Regions from separate parts of the Sporolactobacillus sp. Y61 genome, predicted to be linked through region 3. Evidence: a T-box and tRNA genes for the amino acid it is inferred to sense, from the RefSeq annotation. Region 3 holds a T-box; the other regions hold tRNA genes.
The links. The T-box of region 3 lies ahead of ABNN70_RS13450 (valine--tRNA ligase). A T-box ahead of a tRNA ligase gene usually reads a tRNA of that ligase, here a tRNA-Val.

Region 1 (6,691 bases), 1.1 Mb from region 3:
GGCGGAGCCGCAGCGAAAGCGAGTCTGAAGAGGGCGAATGAGTTCAGGGTTGCCGACCCGAAACCGTGTGATCTACCCATGTCCAGGGTGAAGTCCAGGTAACACTGGATGGAGGCCCGAACCCACGCATGTTGAAAAATGCGGGGATGAGGTGTGGGTAGGGGTGAAATGCCAATCGAACACGGAGATAGCTGGTTCTCCCCGAAATAGCTTTAGGGCTAGCCTCGGAGAAAGAGGTCTGGAGGTAGAGCACTGATTGAATAAGGGGTCCCCACAGGATTACCGAGTTCAGTCAAACTCCGAATGCCAGACGCTCAGGCTCCGGGAGTCAGACGGCGAGTGATAAGATCCGTCGTCGAAAGGGAAACAGCCCAGACCGCCGGCTAAGGTCCCTAAGTTTGCGCTGAGTGGGAAAGGATGTGGCGTTGCCCAGACAACCAGGATGTTGGCTCAGAAGCAGCCACCATTTAAAGAGTGCGTAATAGCTCACTGGTCGAGTGGCGCCGCGCCGAAAATGTAACGGGGCTAAGCGCAGCACCGAAGCCGCGGATGACTCTTTCAGAGTCATGGTAGGGGAGCGTTCCAGAGGCCGGGAAGGTCTGCCGGAAGGCAGGCTGGAGCGTCTGGAAGTGAGAATGCCGGTATGAGTAACGAAAAGAGGAGTGAGAATCTCCTCCGTCGAAAGCCCGAGGGTTCCTGGGGAAGGTTCGTCCGCCCAGGGTCAGTCGGGGCCTAAGCCGAGGCCGAAAGGCGTAGGCGATGGACAACAGGTGGATATTCCTGTACCGCTGGAACACGTTTGAGTGAAGGGGGGACGCAGGAAGGCGAGGTCAGCGCACGGATGGAAGCGTGCGTTCAAGCCGCGAGGCCGGCAGCGAGGCAAATCCCGCTGTCTGAGGCCGGACGGTGATGAGGAGGGAAATTTAAGTACCGAAGGGCCACAACCTACACTGCCTAGAAAAGCCTCTGGCGAGTGAACCAGCGCCCGTACCCAAACCGACACAGGTGGGCAAGAAGAGAATTCTGAGACGCTCGGGAGAACTCTCGTTAAGGAACTCGGCAAAATCACCCCGTAACTTCGGGAGAAGGGGTGCTCAAAGGGCCTTCGGGCCCTCTGAGCCGCAGTGAAAAGATCCAAGCGACTGTTTACCAAAAACACAGGTTTCTGCTAAACCGAAAGGTGATGTATAGGGGCTGACACCTGCCCGGTGCTGGAAGGTTAAGAGGAGAGGTCATCCCTTCGGGGAGAAGCTTTGAACCGAAGCCCCAGTAAACGGCGGCCGTAACTATAACGGTCCTAAGGTAGCGAAATTCCTTGTCGGGTAAGTTCCGACCCGCACGAAAGGTGTAACGATTTGGATACTGTCTCAACGAGAGACCCGGTGAAATTATAGTACCTGTGAAGATGCAGGTTACCCGCGACAGGACGGAAAGACCCCATGGAGCTTTACTGCAGCCTGATATTGGATGTGGGTATCGATTGTACAGGATAGGCAGGAGCCTTTGACGCCGGACCGCCAGGTTCGGCTGAGGCGCCGGTGGGATACTGCCCTTTCGATACCGACATTCTAACCCGGGACCGTGATCCGGTCCGGAGACAGTGTCAGGCAGGCAGTTTGACTGGGGCGGTCGCCTCCCAAAAGGTAACGGAGGCGCCCAAAGGTTCCCTCAGAATGGTTGGAAATCATTCGCAGAGTGTAAAGGCACAAGGGAGCTTGACTGCGAGACCCACAAGTCGAGCAGGGACGAAAGTCGGGCTTAGTGATCCGGTGGCACCGCATGGAAGGGCCATCGCTCAACGGATAAAAGCTACCCTGGGGATAACAGGCTTATCTCCCCCAAGAGTTCACATCGACGGGGAGGTTTGGCACCTCGATGTCGGCTCATCGCATCCTGGGGCTGAAGTAGGTCCCAAGGGTTGGGCTGTTCGCCCATTAAAGCGGTACGCGAGCTGGGTTCAGAACGTCGTGAGACAGTTCGGTCCCTATCCGTCGCGGGCGCAGGAAATTTGAGGAGAGCTGTCCTTAGTACGAGAGGACCGGGATGGACACACCGCTGGTGTACCAGTTGTTCCGCCAGGAGCAGACGCTGGGTAGCTATGTGTGGACGGGATAAGTGCTGAAAGCATCTAAGCATGAAGCCCCCTCCAAGATGAGATTTCCCACAGCTTTAAGCTGGTAAGGCCCCTCAGAGATGATGAGGTGGATAGGTCTGGAGTGGAAGCGCGGTGACGCGTGAAGCGGACAGATACTAATCGGCCGAGGGCTTAACCCAAAGTCAGCGGACAGAAGGAAAAAAGACGTGCTGTATCTTTCGTTACCGGTTTTGAGGGGTCGCCCGACCCCGGGTGATTTTCAAGTCTGGCGGTCATAGCGAAGAGGTCACACCCGTTCCCATCCCGAACACGGTCGTTAAGCTCTTCTGTGCCGATGGTAGTGGGGGGCTGTCCCCCTGTGAGAGTAGGTCACTGCCAGGCGATATGGAGGATTAGCTCAGCTGGGAGAGCGTCTGCCTTACAAGCAGAGGGTCATAGGTTCGAGCCCTATATCCTCCATTTTCATGCCGGTCTAGCTCAATTGGTAGAGCAACTGAATCGTAATCAGTAGGTTGGGGGTTCAAGTCCTCTGACCGGCACTGTTTTAATCTGTGTGAGCCACTAGCTCAGGGGTAGAGCATCTGACTTTTAATCAGAGGGTCGAAGGTTCAAATCCTTCGTGGCTCACCATTTGTTATTATATTTATTCATTCCGGATATTACATATTGCGGAAGTAGTTCAGTGGTAGAACACCACCTTGCCATGGTGGGGGTCGCGGGTTCGAATCCCGTCTTCCGCTCCATTTCATTTACCAGTGTGCCGGGGTGGCGAAATTGGCAGACGCACAGGACTTAAAATCCTGCGGTAGGTGACTACCGTGCCGGTTCGAGTCCGGCCCTCGGCACCATTTATTCTGTTATTTTGCGCCCTTAGCTCAATTGGATAGAGCGTCTGACTACGGATCAGAAGGTTGGGGATTCGAGTTCTCTAGGGCGCATTTTCGGGAAGTGGCTCAGCTTGGTAGAGCACCACGTTCGGGACGTGGGGGTCGCAGGTTCAAATCCTGTCTTCCCGATTTTTTTATACAGGATTTTGTCCGAATGGGGCCTTAGCTCAGCCGGGAGAGCGCCTGCTTTGCACGCAGGAGGTTCGGGAGTTCGATCCTCCCAGGCTCCACTTACAGCTTTGTTATATGAAGTTAAAGTGAAATTTACGGTGCTTCCGTCTCGTTAAAGAAGCAACGTAAATTTTTTTATCTTTTATGAATGCCGGGAATTTTGCAGGGAAGAATTTTTAGATAAGTAAAGCTTCTGACAGCTGACAGGCTCCCTCAAATTTCTCCTCCATAAGTTCTTCCTGTTCCGTTATTTTTCCAAATTGGGGATGACAGAGGTTGATTATTTTTGCAAATACATACATAATAAAATTATAGTCAAAGTTAGTCAAGGTCAGGGAGATGGTGCCCCGATGAGGAACATTTCAGATATTATTGAAAAATACATTAAGGATATACTGGACTCAGGTGATGATGCGATTAAGATTAAACGAAGTGAGCTAGCTGAAAAATTTCAGTGTGTTCCCTCCCAGATTAATTATGTTTTAAAAACCCGTTTTTCTGTTGAAAGAGGATATGTCGTTGAAAGTAAACGGGGTGGTGGTGGTTATATTCAGGTGATCAAAGTCCGTCCCGTCACAGATGCCGACTTAATTGATGAAATGATTCATTTAATTGACTACAGTCTGACTGAGAATATGGCCGACTCGATTATTGTTCATCTTCTGGAAGAAGATGTCATCAGCGAAAGGGAAGCAAGGCTGATGCTCAGCGCTACTGATCGTGGTGTGCTCGATTTTGGTATCCCGATAAGAGACGAAATGCGTGCGAATATTTTAAAGGCGATGTTGCAGTCACTGACGTACAGACGCTGATCAGGCAGCACCCTGAGCATGGATCCCGATATTTTTTGTTGGCAGGGAATGAAGGAATTTTTCAGCAGGGTGCAGAAATAATAAGTAAGTGGTTGAAAATAAAGTGATGCAAAACGGACAGCTGGAGTGACTTTGGTTGAACCATTACAGAATGTTCACTACAATAGACAGAACAGGAAAGAGTATTCCTGTCTGATACCCGGTAGTCGGCGGGATGTGGTCAACGGAGGAGCTTTTCGAATAAGGTACAGTTAAGGTTCTTTTTTAATCATGTGATCCATCCTGCGGACAGTGGATATGAAAAGGGGGCCACAATCATGATGTTTGGACGATTTACAGAACGCGCTCAAAAAGTGCTCGCACTCTCTCAGGAAGAAGCCATGAGACTTGGTCATAATAATATCGGCACGGAACATATTCTTCTTGGTTTGGTCCGGGAAGGTGACGGTATCGCAGCCAAGGCGCTTAAGGCGTTGAACCTCAGTCCGGAGAAAATCCAGAAGGAAGTGGAGGCACTGATCGGACGCGGGAGCGAAACGGTTCAGACGCCACACTATACGCCCAGAGCAAAAAGGGTCATTGAATTGTCAATGGATGAAGCACGAAAGATTGGTCATTCTTACGTGGGTACAGAACATATTCTGCTTGGACTGATACGTGAAGGTGAAGGCGTGGCTGCCCGGGTACTCAATAATCTGGGTGTCAGCCTGAATAAGGCAAGACAGCAGGTTTTACAGCTGCTTGGGAGTCATGAAGCTACGTCCGGTGGTTCACAGAGCCGCAATGCAGCTCATGCCAGCACGCCGACTCTGGACAGCCTGGCAAGGGACCTGACTTCTATGGCCAGTGAAGGAAACCTGGATCCGGTTATCGGAAGAAGTAAGGAAATTGAACGGGTGATTGAAGTACTGAGCAGAAGAACGAAAAATAACCCGGTTCTGATCGGAGAACCGGGTGTCGGGAAAACCGCTGTTGCAGAAGGCCTGGCACAGGAAATTGATAATAATGAAGTGCCCGAGATTCTCCGTGACAAACGGGTCATGACATTAGATATGGGAACTGTTGTGGCCGGAACAAAATACCGCGGGGAGTTTGAAGATCGGCTGAAAAAAGTAATGGATGAAATCAGACAGGCGGGCAATATCATTCTGTTCATCGACGAACTTCATACGCTGATTGGTGCGGGTGGTGCTGAAGGGGCAATAGATGCTTCGAACATTCTTAAACCCTCTCTGTCCCGCGGAGAATTGCAGTGTATCGGAGCCACAACTATTGATGAGTATAGAAAGTATATTGAGAAAGATGCGGCTCTTGAACGCCGATTCCAGCCGATTACAGTTAAAGAGCCGACAAAGGAACAGTCAGTCCTGATATTAAAGGGACTTCGCGACCGTTATGAAGCGCATCATCGGGTTAAGATTACGGATGAGGCGATAGAGGCCGCTGTACGCCTCTCAGACCGCTATATTTCCGACCGCTTCCTTCCCGATAAGGCGATTGATTTAATGGATGAGGCCTCATCTAAAGTACGTCTGCGTTCTTATACGGCTCCGCCGAACCTTAAAGAACTGGAGCAGAAGCTTGAGACGGTGAAAAAAGAAAAGGATGCAGCAGTTCAAAGTCAGGAATTTGAGAAGGCCGCCTCACTCCGTGATCATGAGCAGAAGCTGAAAGAACAGGTAGATCTCTGCGAAAAAGAGTGGAAAGAAAAACAGGGGCAAGAAAACACCCAGGTGCTTCCAAATGACATTGCGCTGGTTGTTGCCAACTGGACAGGAATTCCTGTCGTCCGTATGGAACAGAAGGAGAGCGAGCGTTTGCTGCATATGGAAGAAATTCTGCACAAACGTGTTATCGGTCAGGATGAAGCGATCACAGCAATTTCACACGCTGTCCGGAGAGCACGGGCAGGTCTTAAAGATCCCAAACGTCCGATTGGTTCATTTATCTTTCTTGGCCCTACCGGTGTGGGGAAAACGGAGCTGGCCCGGGCGGTTGCGGAAACGCTCTTTGGTGATGAAGAAGCGATTATCCGTATTGATATGTCCGAATATATGGAGAAGCACACAACTTCCCGGCTTGTCGGCTCTCCTCCGGGTTACGTCGGCCATGATGAGGGCGGACAGCTGACGGAAAAAGTACGACGGAAGCCTTATTCAGTGATTCTTTTTGATGAAATTGAAAAAGCACATCCCGATGTTTTCAATATTCTCCTTCAGGTACTGGATGATGGCAGACTGACGGATTCGAAGGGACGGACCGTTGATTTTCGGAACACAGCGATCATCATGACATCAAATGTCGGCGCTACCGAACTCAAACGGAACAAATATGTTGGCTTTACCGTCGGAGACAAGGGAGAGGAATATAAAGAAATGAAGGGGAAGGTGATGACCGAACTGAAACGGGCATTCCGACCTGAATTTCTGAACCGGATTGATGAGATTATTGTGTTCCACCATTTGACCAAGCCTCAGCTGATGGAGATTGTTTCGCTTCTGGCTGAACGTCTGAAACATCGTCTGTCCAGCCAGGGTATTGTCATCGATTTGACCGATGCGGCTAAGAGCCGGATCGTTGAGGAAGGTTATGATCCCGAATACGGTGCCCGTCCACTGCGTCGTGCGCTGCAAAAACGCGTTGAAGATAAATTGTCCGAAGAGCTGCTTATGGGGCATATTACTAAGGGAACCCATGTTGTTATTGATTATCAAGACGGTGATTAT
Region 2 (6,691 bases), 1.0 Mb from region 3:
GTCAGCTTCGTCAGTTTCTCTTTCAGGAAGAAATGGGCAAAGAGTATAACGAAGACGGTGTTGCAGCTGAATAGAATGGCGACCGTCGATGCCTTTGAATACACAATAGCCATCTGGAAAAAGGTCATGCTGACCACAACGCACATAAATCCCGAAAACATAAAGTAAAGCACATTGCTCCGGTTAAGCGAAAATCCACTTCCTTTTAGATGGCGGACAGCCAGTGGAGAAAGGATGATGGATCCGATCAGGAAACGCAGGAAATTAAGCTGAAGCGGATTGAAATCTGTAGCCACCAGTTTAATAGCAATTTCCATCGTACTGAAAAACAAAGCCGAAAAGGCGATAAAAATATATCCCTTTTTCATATACACAACCTCTATTATCAACGAATTCAGGTGATCTGATCGCATAGTGAGCCGCGAAAGACCGGCTTGGACGAAATAATGAAAACGTTACCAAATAATACTTATTATGTTTAATTATGCAAACTTTAATATAACGCAGATATTAATAAAATGTAAGGGGGTAATTGTGACGGTCTGCTTTGTCACATCCGGAAATTTATGGACAGACGAGTCATCGCCCACATGAAAATCTGCTTTCATAATCTGTCCGTCTGATTTAAAATAGAGAGAGAAACAGATCTCCTGAGGCATGAAAAAAATGTCAGAGGCGGTGATTGATCATGCTTTTTAAGAAAATACTGGTTTCCTATGATGATTCAGATCTGTCTAAAAAAGCACTGAAAAAGGCGATTGAAATTACCGAACTGGACGGACGTACCGTACTGGATGTGCTCCATGTGGTCACGGTACCGGCCAACCAGTTTATTGTCGGTGACGTTTACCGTGAAGTGCGCGAATCGACATTTAAATATGGAAATGAGATCGTGTCGAAAGCAGACAACCTGTTGCGCAAGCTCCCGAACAGCACACATACGTTTGTCGAGGAAGGTCAGCCTGTGCGTGCGATTCTGACATTCGCAGAGGAAAACGGATATGATCTGATTGTGATCGGCAGCAGAGGGTTAAGCGGTGTTAAAGAGTTTCTGGGAAGTGTCAGTCATGGTGTTGTTCAGCGGTCTAAAGTACCGGTATTGATTGTCAAATGATCCGGCAGGTCAAAGAATTCTGAATGATCAGGCACTCCGAAAATGATCGGAGTGCTTTTTTTGATATAAGAACGTACAGAAATTCTATGGATGATTGTATAAGAACAACCAAAGCGTGCCTGACGAAAGAGTCCGGGCTCCGCAAAGTTCTCTGAGGCGTCATGCCATAAAGAAAAGCGAATGAAGGAAAGATGGAGCATGAGTGAAAAAGATGTGATCAGACAGACGAAGCGGCCTGTAACGCGGTCCAGCCTGGTCAGTGATCTGAGAAAAATTGGCTTGAAAAAAGGGATGACGGTGCTCGTCCATACATCCATGAGCCGGATTGGCTGGGTGTGCGGCGGTCCTGTGACGGTGATTGAAGCTCTGCAGGACGTCCTGACGTCAGAAGGCACGCTGGTCATGCCCGCACACAGTGGCGATGTTTCAGACCCGGCTGACTGGGGAAATCCGACCGTACCGCAGAGCTGGATTTCAACGATTTACCATGAGATGCCTCCATTTGACCCGCTTCGGACACCGACACTCGGTATGGGCCGCGTGGCAGAAACATTTCGCATGTTTCCCGGCGTCCGGCGGAGCAGTCATCCGATCTATTCTTTTACGGCCTGGGGAGCCGGACGGGATCAGATTGTTTCCGGGCACGCGCTGAATGACGGACTGGGCATGGATTCTCCCCTTGGCAGAATCTTCAACAGGCAGGGATTTGTCCTCCTGATCGGGGTTGGCTATGGAAATAATACGTCCATGCATCTCGGGGAATATCTGTCAGGGACATTGAAAGAGGTCAGGCGGAAAAGTCCCGTCCTGCAGCATCATGAAAGGCGATGGGTCACTTACAGAGACTGGGATTATCATGAGGAACGATTCGCAAAAATCGGTAAGCAGTTTGAGAGCAGTCAGTCTGGTCCGAAGCAGCTGTCTGCAGGTAAAATCGGTCAGGCGGATGCGCGGCTGATGTCTCAGCCGGCCATTGTCAAGTTTACTGCACATACACTGAAAAAACAGTAATTTTACAAGATCTTTATCAACGATCAACTCCTTCTATATACTGGCCGTTTATTCTGAAAATGAGGAATAAAAGCAGAGAAAACGGGAATCATGGTATGAGAAATCCGGACAGGAGCTGAGATCATGGAGATCAGGGGATATCGGGAACATCAATTAACCAGAACGGATCAGGAACGTCATGAGGAAACCGTCCGTCTGAACCGTAAATTACTCTTGACTGATTGTGCGCTTGCTATCTCAATCATCATTAACGTCAAACTGATTTTCGGGTAAGCGGATAACGCAGTCGGAACAAGGGTGGGAAATTGTGGTATCCCTTCATTGTTCCTTTTTATTGTGACTGTTTTGTGAGATGATAGGTTTATTAGTTTTTAAAGAATTTTGAAGATAGACAGGAGTACAGTGATATTGAAACTCAAAAGATTCATGGGAATGACGGCAGCGCTGCTCCTTTCTCTGTCCGCATGCACCACAGCTCCGCAATCTCATCAGGAGCCGGATCATGCGTCGCAGTCGGCTGAAAAATCAGCAGAAAACCGGTCTTCTCAAAGTCAGGAAGCAAGCCCGTCTACACAGGATCATGAAATGTCTGCGATGAATCAGAAGGGGATCCATGTTGTCGCCGATCCGGACAGCTCTCTGGTTCTTGTTAATAAATATTTCAAGCTGCCTGACAGCTATGTGCCAAAGAATCTGGTTGATGCCCGGGTTCCCTTCATTTTTTCCGGAAAATCTGAGAAAAGGAAAATGCGCCAGGAAGCGGCACATGCGCTTGAGCACATGTTCGCCGCAGCAGAGAAGGAAGGGATCCGGCTGACAGGCGTCTCGGCTTATCGTTCTCATCGGACGCAGGTCTCTCTTTTTAATTATTATGTGAACAAAGATGGAGAAAAAAAGGCATTGACGTACAGCGCACGCCCGGGAACAAGCGAACATGAAACCGGCCTTTCCATTGATGTATCAGGACGTAACGGCCAATATGCGGCAACTGAAGCTTTTGGCAGGACACGGGAAGCGGCCTGGCTCACGCAGCATGCGCATGAATATGGATTTATCATCCGTTATCCGAAAGGGAAAGAATCCATTACCGGTTATGAATATGAGGCGTGGCATCTGAGATATGTCGGACGTTCCGCTGCAACCACTATATTTAAGAGAGGACTTGCGCTTGAAGAATATCTGGGCGACGTCCCGGTTTCAAAATAATCACAGCCAAAGCCTTTCGCTCATCCATCTCTTTGCCCGTGTCATGGGAGCGGTCGAAATGAGCAGGGTGGTAAATGTTCTGTGAGGTGGCGAGACGGGATTTCTGCTTTTCGGGATAGGTGTAAAACAGGTATAAAGGCAGGGAATGTAGAACAGACTGATAGAGCCTGGTAATATTCAGAAAATATAAGTTTTTATATTTTACTTTACAAGCCTGTCCATTCTAGATATAATAAAGAACGTCGATTGCGAAAGAAAAAGGATATGGCCCGTTCGTCAAGTGGTTAAGACACCACCCTTTCACGGTGGGTTCATGGGTTCGAATCCCGTACGGGTCACCATGGAGGATTAGCTCAGCTGGGAGAGCGTCTGCCTTACAAGCAGAGGGTCATAGGTTCGAGCCCTATATCCTCCATCATTTCGCCGGTCTAGCTCAATTGGTAGAGCAACTGACTTGTAATCAGTAGGTTGGGGGTTCAAGTCCTCTGACCGGCACCATAGTTTGCAGCGCTTACCGTGGAGGGATAGCGAAGTGGTTAAACGCGACGGACTGTAAATCCGTTCCCTCAGGGTACGAAGGTTCGAATCCTTCTCCCTCCACCACTTATACCTGTGGGCCATTAGCTCAGTTGGCAGAGCATCTGACTCTTAATCAGAGGGTCGAAGGTTCGAGGCCTTCATGGCCCACCATATGATGCGGGTGTGGCGGAATTGGCAGACGCGCTAGATTCAGGTTCTAGTGCCCTTTACCGGGCGTGGAGGTTCAAGTCCTCTCATCCGCACTTTACTTTATTTATTAAAATGGGTGGCATTTTTATACACCCTTTATTTTGCGGAAGTAGTTCAGTGATAGAACATCACCTTGCCATGGTGGGGGTCGCGGGTTTGAATCCCGTCTTCCGCTCCATATTATGGGGCCTTAGCTCAGCTGGGAGAGCGCCTGCTTTGCACGCAGGAGGTCAGCGGTTCGATCCCGCTAGGCTCCATCGGAGAATATATGAACGAAGCGATCATTTTGCCGAAGAAGCAAAATGATCGCTTTTTTGTTGTGGTACAAAAAAGCTTATGCGATTTCAGCCGGCGAATGTTTTATTGTTTAAAATGTAATTTTGCGAAATTAAAATTTTATGTTGCAAAATCTATTTTCCCATGATATATTTATATCATCAAAAACGTAATTTTAGAAAGGCACGGTGTTTATGAAAAAATTAAGTGAGAGGGTTGAGCTGGTCAGCGGCTCACCACAGTTTCGGCTCACTGAAAGTTTCGATGAACAGGCACCGCTCTACTATTTTTACAGTCAGACCGATTTATCAGATGATCTGGTTGGCATGGTTTCGCCGGATAACGACAATAAACAAATACGTACAAGGGATAAAGTGAACACGTTGCACGCCGGGGATGTTGTATTCAGTCTGACTTCAGGCACCGCTTCTATGGTAAGAAAAGTTCACGAAAATTATCTCTACACGCAAAATTATGTGAGGCTCGATCCAGAGAATCACATCGACTCGAAATATCTGGTTTATCTGCTTAATGAAAATAAGACCATCCGAAAACAATTGATGATCGGACTGCAAGGTTCACAAGTATTGAAATATACGTTGAGGCAGCTTAAAGAACTTAAAATGCCAAAGCTTCCATCAATCGAAAAGCAGAAAAATATCGGAGAGGTCTATTTTAAACAGCTACGTTTGCACGCGCTGCGAAATCGCGTGGCAGAATCTGAGAAGGTCATTCTTTTAAAACGGTTAGAGGAGGCTACTTATGATGAATGAAACCCGATTTGAAACGGAACTGATTCAGTATATAACCAGTGGAACCATTACAGCGCCTGAACACTTAAAAAGAACGGGTGATTCTGCAGTTCATGAAAAACCGCTTGATTACGTGGTTAAAACGAAACTCTGGAAATATGAACCGCAAATCAAAACGACAGATCAGCTTTGGGCTAATTTTAAAGCCATTCTTGAACAGCATAATCATAACACGCTTGATCATCCGCTAAGTACTGTTGAATTTAATCAGGTAAAGAAAATCATCTCCGACCTTAAAACGCCTTATGAAGCGGGGCAATTCTTATACGGTTTAAACGGTGTATCGCAAATTGAGATTGATCTGGATGATGGGCGACATGTCTTCTTAACCGTATTCGATCAGAAACAGATTGGGGCAGGCAATACCGTCTATCAGGTAGTCAATCAAATTGAACGGCCGGCGGTCATTACCGGTAAGCCAAATCGCCGTTTCGATACGACACTTATGATCAACGGTTTACCGATTATTCAGATTGAAGAGAAGCGTGAAACGCATGATGTGAATGAAGCACTGAATCAAATGCATCAATATGCTGATGAAAATCAATACCGCGATATTTTTTCAACCTTGCAGATTTTAGTTGCGATCACGCCAAATAATGTCAAGTATATGGCCAATACAACGGCCGATAAATTCAATAAGGATTTTGCATTTAACTGGCAGCGTAAAAGCGACAATACCATCGTACGAAACTGGAAAGAGTTTGCGGATTCCATGCTTAGCATTCCAATGGCCCATCAAATGGCGACGAATTATATGATTCTGGATGGGACGAAAAATAAGCAGATGCTTAAAGTCATGCGTCCTTACCAGGTATATGCTACGCAAAATGTTATTGAAAAACTGAAGCACATTGATTTTGAACTTGGAATGAACAAGGTCGGTTACATATGGCACACAACGGGTTCCGGTAAAACCATCACAAGTTTCAAAACCGCATGGCTTGCCAGTCGCATGCCTAAAGTGGATAAAGTCGTTTTTGTTGTTGACCGAATCGCCTTGACGAAACAAACAAATGAAAACTATCAGGCATATGATCCGGACAGCACAGAAGATGCACTTGGAAGTGTTCAAAATACGGATAATACCAAAGACTTAAATCGCAAACTCAAAAGTAAAGACAATAACATCATTGTGACCAGTGTTCAAAAGCTCGAGACACTTGTTAAGCGGGCATCTTTCAAAGCGCCTGATAAAAACATCGTCTTTATTGTCGATGAGGCGCACCGGTCTACGGGTGGAGAAAGTTTCGCAAAGATTCAAAAAGCGTTCAAAAAATCAGCATGGGTGGGTTATACCGGAACACCAATGTTTGATGAGACGACGACCGGACTTCGTACAGAAGACATCTTCGGCCCGCTGCTTCATGCGTATACGATTCGTGAAGCCATTGCCGATCGAAACGTCCTGGGCTTCAAAGTTGATTTTGAAACAACCATTGACGAAGAGCAGATGAAGAGGGAATACTTACCGAAATTCTATCGTGAGCGTTATCCCAAATGGACAGACGCGCAAATCAAAGACAAGATTAAAAATTTGTCG
Region 3 (6,691 bases):
ACGGCTTTCCGCAGTCCGTTCCGAATGCTTTCTTTTTCAGGTGTCAGGCCAAAAAAGCTCTGAAGAAAATCAACAGCCATCAGTGCCGCCGCAGCATTCTTCAGCTGATACTGGCCCTTCATCCGGATCATCAGATCTTTTTCATGAATATATAAACTGTCAAAGTCAAAATGTTCGCCGGCTTCATCATGTCCGGCAGATTGCACCCGGAATTCATCCCCGATCACATAGATGTTTGCCTGTTCTGCCTTCGCCGTCCTGCGCAGCACGCTGAGGACCTGTGGATTCTCGACTGTTGTAATCACACCGACGCCATGTTTTATGATCCCTGCTTTCTCTTTTGCAATCTTCTCCAGCGTGTCCCCAAGCTGCTGCATGTGGTCCATCCCCACATTCGTAATGATCGAAACGAGCGGGAAAATCACATTGGTTGGATCCAGGCGACCACCAAGCCCCACTTCATAAAGAACCAGATCACAGGGATTCATCCGGCCAAAATAAACAAAACTGATCAGGGTCACGACTTCGAATTCCGACGGCCGGCCAAGATTTGTTTCATGGGCAGCCTCTTTCACCACGGGATAAACGATATTGGCTGCACGTACCAGATCGTCATCACTGATCGCTTCCCCGTTGACCATCATCCGTTCATTAAATGATGTGATATAAGGAGAGGTGAAGGTACCGACTTTCAACCCTTCTTCCTGATAGATATGCCAGAGAAAGCAGACAGTCGATCCCTTGCCGTTTGTTCCTCCGACATGGACGGAACGCAGCCGATGTTCGGGATGCCTCATTCTATCCAGCATCCACTTCATTCTTTCCGTCCCGGGTTTGCCTGGCTCATTGTTCAGACCGTGAATCCATGAAAGCGCTTCTTCAGCAGATTTAAACATATAACCTGACCTCCAAAAAAAATAAACGATAAGGGGAAAACCCCCTTACCGTTTATTTTGCGCAGCTATATGTGTTTTGTCTACTTTCAGGCTTTCAATTCAGCAATTCGTTTTTCAATTTTGTCACGTTTCTGCAGATAGTCGGTTTCTTTTGCCCGTTCTTTATCAACGATCGCAGCCGGCGCTTTATCCACGAACCTCTGATTGCTTAATTTTTTCCGTACGCGTTCCACTTCAGCATTCATCTTTTCCAGTTCTTTTCCCAGCCGGCTGACTTCATCCTCAATATTGATCAGGCCTGACAGCGGGAGAAAAATATCCGCCCCGGTAATCACTTTTGAAACTGCCTTATCCGGAGCCTGAATATGTGTGCTGATTTTCAGTGAGGAAGGATTGCAGAACTTTTCAAGCGTGACACGGTTTGCTTCCAGTAGTTCGCTCTCCTCATCCGATTCCGTTTTCACAAGCATATCAATGGGTTTTTTAGGTGCAACATGCATCTCAGAACGGACACTGCGCACCGTACGGATCACATTCTGCAGCAGGCTCATCTGTTTTCCCACTGCTTTATCATTCCACTCCGCTTTCGATTCCGGCCAGCTACTGTGCATAATGGTTTCCCCTTCGTGGGGCAGATGCTGCCAGATCTCCTCTGTAATAAAAGGCATAATCGGATGCAGAAGTTTCAGGATCTTATCCAGTACATAAGTAAGAACGGATTTTGTTGTCCGACTGGCCGATTCATCGTCTCCGTAAAGCGGCAGTTTGGCCATTTCAATATACCAGTCGCAGTAGTCATCCCATATGAACTGATAGAGATAGTGTCCCGCTTCGCCGAAATCATAGTTTTCGTAAAGTGAGGTCACCTTTTTTATCGTTGCATTCAGACGGGAAAGAATCCAGCGATCGGCAACTGATTTTTCTCCTGACAGATCTACTTCACTGATCGAGAAACCGTCAAGATTCATGATCACAAATCGCGAAGCGTTCCATATTTTGTTGGCAAAATTCCAGTTTGCCTCAACTTTACTCCACTGGAACGTAAGATCCTGTCCCGGTGTCGTTCCGGTCGCAAGTGTATAGCGCAGCGCATCTGCTCCATATTTGTCAATCACATCCATCGGATCGATGCCGTTGCCGAGCGATTTACTCATTTTCCTTCCCTGTTCATCACGGACCAGACCATGAATCAGAACATCCCTGAATGGACTTCTCCCGGTAAATTCAGTAGACTGGAACATCATCCGTGCTACCCAGAAAAAGATAATATCATATCCGGTGACCAGCGCGTTGGTTGGAAAATACCGTTTAAAATCCGATGCCCCTTCATCCGGCCAGCCCATCGTCGAGAAAGGCCAGAGCGCCGAACTGAACCAGGTGTCCAGAACGTCTTCGTCCTGTTTCCAGTTCTCACTGTCCTTCGGCGCTTCCGTCCCGACATACACTTCTCCAGTTTTCTTATGATACCAGGCCGGTATCCGGTGCCCCCACCAGAGCTGGCGGGAAATACACCAGTCACGAATGTTTTCCATCCAGTGTCTGTATGTACCTTCAAAGCGGTCCGGTATAAAATGAACTTTATCATCTGTTTCCTGCATCTTCAAAGAGGCTTCGGCGAGTGGCTTCATTTTAACGAACCACTGCGTGGACAAGATGGGCTCAACCACCACACCGGTGCGTTCTGAATGACCGACGGCATGGGTATGTTCTTCCGTATATGCCAGAGCACCGGTCTCTTTCAGGTCGCTGACAATCTGACGGCGACAGGCATCACGATCCATTCCCTGATACTTGCCGGCATTCTCATTCATTTTTCCGGCTTCATTAATAACAAGAATTCGCGGCAGATGATGCCGGTTGCCTACTTCAAAGTCGTTTGGATCGTGCGCCGGTGTAATCTTCACAGCACCGGTTCCAAATGTACGGTCAACATAGCGGTCGGCAACAATCGGTATTTCACGACCGACAAGGGGCAGGATTGCCGTCTTTCCAATCAGATCCTTATACCTCTCATCATCCGGATGAACGGCAATGGCTGTATCACCAAGCATGGTTTCCGGGCGCGTTGTGGCAATCTGAATGGAACCGGAACCCTCTTTTAATGGATAATTAACATGCCACAGATAGCCGGGGATTTCTTTGTAGATGACCTCAATATCCGACAGGGCGGTCCGGGCAGCAGGATCCCAGTTGATGATATAAGCCCCGCGATAGATCAGCCCTTTTTTATACAAGGAAACAAATACTTTACGAACCGCACGCGACAGACCTTCATCAAGCGTAAAGCGTTCCCGGGAATAATCCAGCGACAATCCAAGCTTCGCCCATTGTTTACGAATCAAAGCCGCATATTCCTTTTTCCATTCCCATGCCACTTCCAGAAACTTTTCGCGACCCAGATCATATCGGGATTTCCCTTCCTTACGCAATTTCGCATCGACCTTGGCCTGCGTGGCAATTCCCGCATGATCCATACCGGGAAGGTACAGGGCGTCATATCCCTGCATCCGTTTGAAGCGGATCAGGAGATCCTGCATCGTTGTATCCCAGGCATGCCCAAGGTGCAGTTTACCGGTGACGTTTGGCGGCGGAATAACGATCGAATAAGGCTTCTTCGCCGGATCACCATCAGCCTTGAAATAGCCTTTTTCCCGCCATGTCCGATACCATTTGTCTTCCGTTTTTGCAGGATCGTATTTCGTTGCCATTTCTTTTGTCTCTTCCATTACTTACAACCCCTTTTTGGAAAATGAAGAAAAACTTACCGGCCGGCACGTTGCGTGCGCCGCCGGAGCATCGTTTTTCTGATTTTTTCCCCGCAAAAATTTTTAAAGTATAAAAAGAGCTTTCTCCATCGCAAGGACGAAGAAAGCTCCGTGGTACCACCTTAATTTACGTATCAGATACGTACACTTAAATACGTTAACGGATTAACCGGTCATTCCTACTCAGCCGTTGCCTTTAAGAATGACTGCTCAGGGGCAACTTCCACTCCGCCAGCCTGGGAAACTTCTCAGCGTATCGGTTTCCCTCTCTTGCAGAAAGATCCATCAGAAATCCTTCTTCAGGCCTGAAGACGTGTACTACTCCCCGTCATGGCATTTTACCTTGTAACGCATGACGCGTGTTTATATTAAATATAATATACACTATATCATTGTCAAGTCAACGTTCACACTTCTTATCCCGCCTGAACGGGCAGGATCCCTCAGCGTCATGAGGGTAAACGAGCAAGACCGGGTGAGGGCGTACTTTTCGCAGAAACCCGACAGGTTCAACGAACGATCAGTGGGGATAGGCGCAGGCTAAAAACGGGAGCGTCCTGTCGCAACGCCTGCACGAGTACGTCCTGTGCGTCCGAAAAGCCCCCTCACTGATTTTTTTCTCACCCTTTCCTGTTACGATACATAAACTATAGCAACAGCCCGGACAATGCGTTTGTAATCGACGACCAGGGGAGAGGGTTCTGTATGTTTAAAAAAAGATTTCCGCCATTTTTCAAAAAATGTCGTGAAGGGCTCGCGATTATCATCCTTCCGCTGGCGTTCTTCCAGCTGATCCGTACCATTTTTCTTCCAACCTCTTTTGATGTTCTCCTGACTGCCCTGCTTTTTTTTATCTATATTTCCTTTCTGAAAAAATGGTTCTGATTCACTCCGCCTCTTTCGGACTGGCAGCTTCTGCCTGTTTTTTTTCTTTTTCCAGCCAGCTCCACAGACTGCTGAGCATCAGTTTATGATTTCTGCTGAAACGCATCCACTTCCGGATAGAACCCGGTTCATCCTTCTTCTTTTCAGTCAGGTAGCTGTTGAAAAAGAGAGACGGTGCTTTCGGGCAGAGCATCAGATGAAATAAAAAAATACCCTCCTCCTCGCGCAGTGGACAGGCAGTCAGATAGTCATGAAGCCATTTTTCCCATTGTGGCGCCCCGTTATACATCACACAGGCCTGTTCCATTAGTGAGGCGGTCTCCAGAATAAAAAAATCTTCCCGGCATTCCTCCAGATTAACCAGCAGACACCTTTCGCGTTCAATCAGAAGATGCCTCGGATTCAATCTGCCGTGGCATAGCGCGCGACGCATGCCGATGCCCTTTCCTTCCTCATCTTTTGGCTCCCCGCGTGAAAAAAAGGTCATGGCCTGCTGAATATGAGACAGACGGATACCGGCCGAATCAAAGACCACCTGCTCAAAGGGAGAGGGGTATACATGATGTTCCGCAACGTTTAGAAAGCCCTCCCATTCCTGCTTTCTTGCCATTGCAATCTGAGTCAGCTGAGCGTATAAATCATCAGAATTCTGAGTATCCCTGCGCATCGTCGCTCTGTGCATCTGGCCGGCTTTGATAAACAGCATTCGGTAGCGCTCCTTTAGATCTGTAACCGGTACCGTTTCTTCAATCCACGGCATCAGATAACAGGTTTCCCCATCTCCGCTGATCACCAGATCTCCGTATTTTGAAGGAAGTGGCGTGACAGCGTCGATCACCAGATTTTGCGACAACTGATACGTAACTTTCAGATGCTCGATCTGGTGAACCGTCAATTTTTTCTTTTTTAACGCAAAAAGACCTCTGTCCGTCTCAATTTTATATACGCGTTCAAACGGTGTGATCCGGTACGGGTACAGGTCATATTGAAAAAGAAGGCGATTGAGCACGACATCAGTTTCAGCAACCATCAGCAGCATCTGCTCCTTCTAGACTTCAAAATAAGCAAGAAATAAAGCAATTAACCGATTTTTACTGTCCCAGATCTTTTTAAATCCGTTCACATGCTGGTTCGACAGTTCCATACCCGGAGGCAGACCAGATAACAGATCGACCAGATAAATCCATTCATCCGGTTCATACCAGGCGGCTTTAATCAGGTCAGAGGTCTCCTGATCCATTCCTCCTTTTTCAATCATGAGCTGGAGAAGGGCCTGCATGACAGATTCTCCCTGATTATTGAGAACCTGCTGCATAAATCCTGCAATCCGGTCATAGCCCTGTACCGGCCCGGATTGTCCGAGATTAATAAATAATACATCAAAAAGCTTTTTAATCTGATCAAATGAAAAATCATCAGGCAAAACAAATGACCGGCGGCGTCCCTGATGCTTTGCCCGCAACTGATCAGCAATTTTTGCCCGCTCGCAGACCGATGGATAACAGGACTGCGCGATCTTCCCCGCATGGCTGCTGAACAGGTCCGCCCGTTCAGCCTGTTCATAATACGTTTGTACTGTACCCAAAAGACTGCTCTCAGAAACAGGAAGCGGCATACGGCTTCGGGTCAGAAGCGTGTGCATCACTTCTGCCCATAACGCTTCATAACCGCTCATAACGGCTTCTTCCTCAGGCGCATCATGGCAGGTCAGACGAAAACGGTCATAGCGGATATAAGGGAAGCCCTGAACGGTTACATACATGCGATCTATAAAAAAAGAAGGGGTCAAAAGTTTCAGCCGCCATTCCAGATGTCTTTTTAAAAGCCCTTCATTTTCCCAGAAACGAATCCGCTTAAGTCCTTTCTCCGTGCTGATGATCATCGGGTTTTCCCGGATCAGATTCAGTTCCTGGAAACGAAAATGATTGCGGATGAGAGCAAGAATCATGCTCTGTCTGTCATTCATTCTTTCCCGACCGCGCAGCCTTTGGGATATAAAGAATTTCACCGGGTTCAATATGAGCTGTCGTCAGTTCATTCTTTCTGAGGAGACTGGTTACCGGGACATGATAACGTTCGGATATGCTCTCGAGGGAGTCGCCGGTCTGGACGATGCATAATCTGACCTGAGTCCTCTGTTCGGCT

Region 1: it encodes a tRNA-Val, which carries the amino acid that the T-box ahead of ABNN70_RS13450 (valine--tRNA ligase) is inferred to sense. The anticodon was not compared.
Region 2: it encodes a tRNA-Val, which carries the amino acid that the T-box ahead of ABNN70_RS13450 (valine--tRNA ligase) is inferred to sense. The anticodon was not compared.

Annotation. Positions count from the first base shown of each region.
Region 1 covers NZ_CP159510.1:671,792-678,482, reverse strand. Annotated here, with positions in the region: rRNA gene ABNN70_RS03430 (23S ribosomal RNA) at 1-2,274, shown strand, start outside; rRNA gene rrf (5S ribosomal RNA) at 2,360-2,476, shown strand; tRNA gene ABNN70_RS03420 (tRNA-Val) at 2,482-2,554, shown strand; tRNA gene ABNN70_RS03415 (tRNA-Thr) at 2,562-2,634, shown strand; tRNA gene ABNN70_RS03410 (tRNA-Lys) at 2,651-2,725, shown strand; tRNA gene ABNN70_RS03405 (tRNA-Gly) at 2,764-2,838, shown strand; tRNA gene ABNN70_RS03400 (tRNA-Leu) at 2,855-2,943, shown strand; tRNA gene ABNN70_RS03395 (tRNA-Arg) at 2,960-3,033, shown strand; tRNA gene ABNN70_RS03390 (tRNA-Pro) at 3,038-3,111, shown strand; tRNA gene ABNN70_RS03385 (tRNA-Ala) at 3,139-3,212, shown strand; gene ABNN70_RS03380 (CtsR family transcriptional regulator) at 3,504-3,965, shown strand; gene clpC (ATP-dependent protease ATP-binding subunit ClpC) at 4,283-6,691, shown strand, end outside.
Region 2 covers NZ_CP159510.1:585,909-592,599, reverse strand. Annotated here, with positions in the region: gene ABNN70_RS02905 (DMT family transporter) at 1-368, opposite strand, end outside; gene ABNN70_RS02900 (universal stress protein) at 689-1,114, shown strand; gene ABNN70_RS02895 (AAC(3) family N-acetyltransferase) at 1,313-2,125, shown strand; gene ABNN70_RS02890 (hypothetical protein) at 2,249-2,398, shown strand; gene ABNN70_RS02885 (M15 family metallopeptidase) at 2,534-3,331, shown strand; tRNA gene ABNN70_RS02880 (tRNA-Glu) at 3,598-3,672, shown strand; tRNA gene ABNN70_RS02875 (tRNA-Val) at 3,674-3,746, shown strand; tRNA gene ABNN70_RS02870 (tRNA-Thr) at 3,754-3,829, shown strand; tRNA gene ABNN70_RS02865 (tRNA-Tyr) at 3,850-3,934, shown strand; tRNA gene ABNN70_RS02860 (tRNA-Lys) at 3,946-4,021, shown strand; tRNA gene ABNN70_RS02855 (tRNA-Leu) at 4,028-4,113, shown strand; tRNA gene ABNN70_RS02850 (tRNA-Gly) at 4,164-4,238, shown strand; tRNA gene ABNN70_RS02845 (tRNA-Ala) at 4,245-4,317, shown strand; gene ABNN70_RS02840 (restriction endonuclease subunit S) at 4,531-5,109, shown strand; gene ABNN70_RS02835 (HsdR family type I site-specific deoxyribonuclease) at 5,102-6,691, shown strand, end outside.
Region 3 covers NZ_CP159510.1:2,795,335-2,802,025, forward strand. Annotated here, with positions in the region: gene ABNN70_RS13445 (folylpolyglutamate synthase/dihydrofolate synthase family protein) at 1-896, opposite strand, end outside; gene ABNN70_RS13450 (valine--tRNA ligase) at 983-3,622, opposite strand; T-box leader at 3,752-4,002, opposite strand; gene ABNN70_RS13455 (hypothetical protein) at 4,367-4,546, shown strand; gene ABNN70_RS13460 (spore coat protein YsxE) at 4,548-5,576, opposite strand; gene ABNN70_RS13465 (hypothetical protein) at 5,595-6,512, opposite strand; gene ABNN70_RS13470 (LysM peptidoglycan-binding domain-containing protein) at 6,505-6,691, opposite strand, start outside.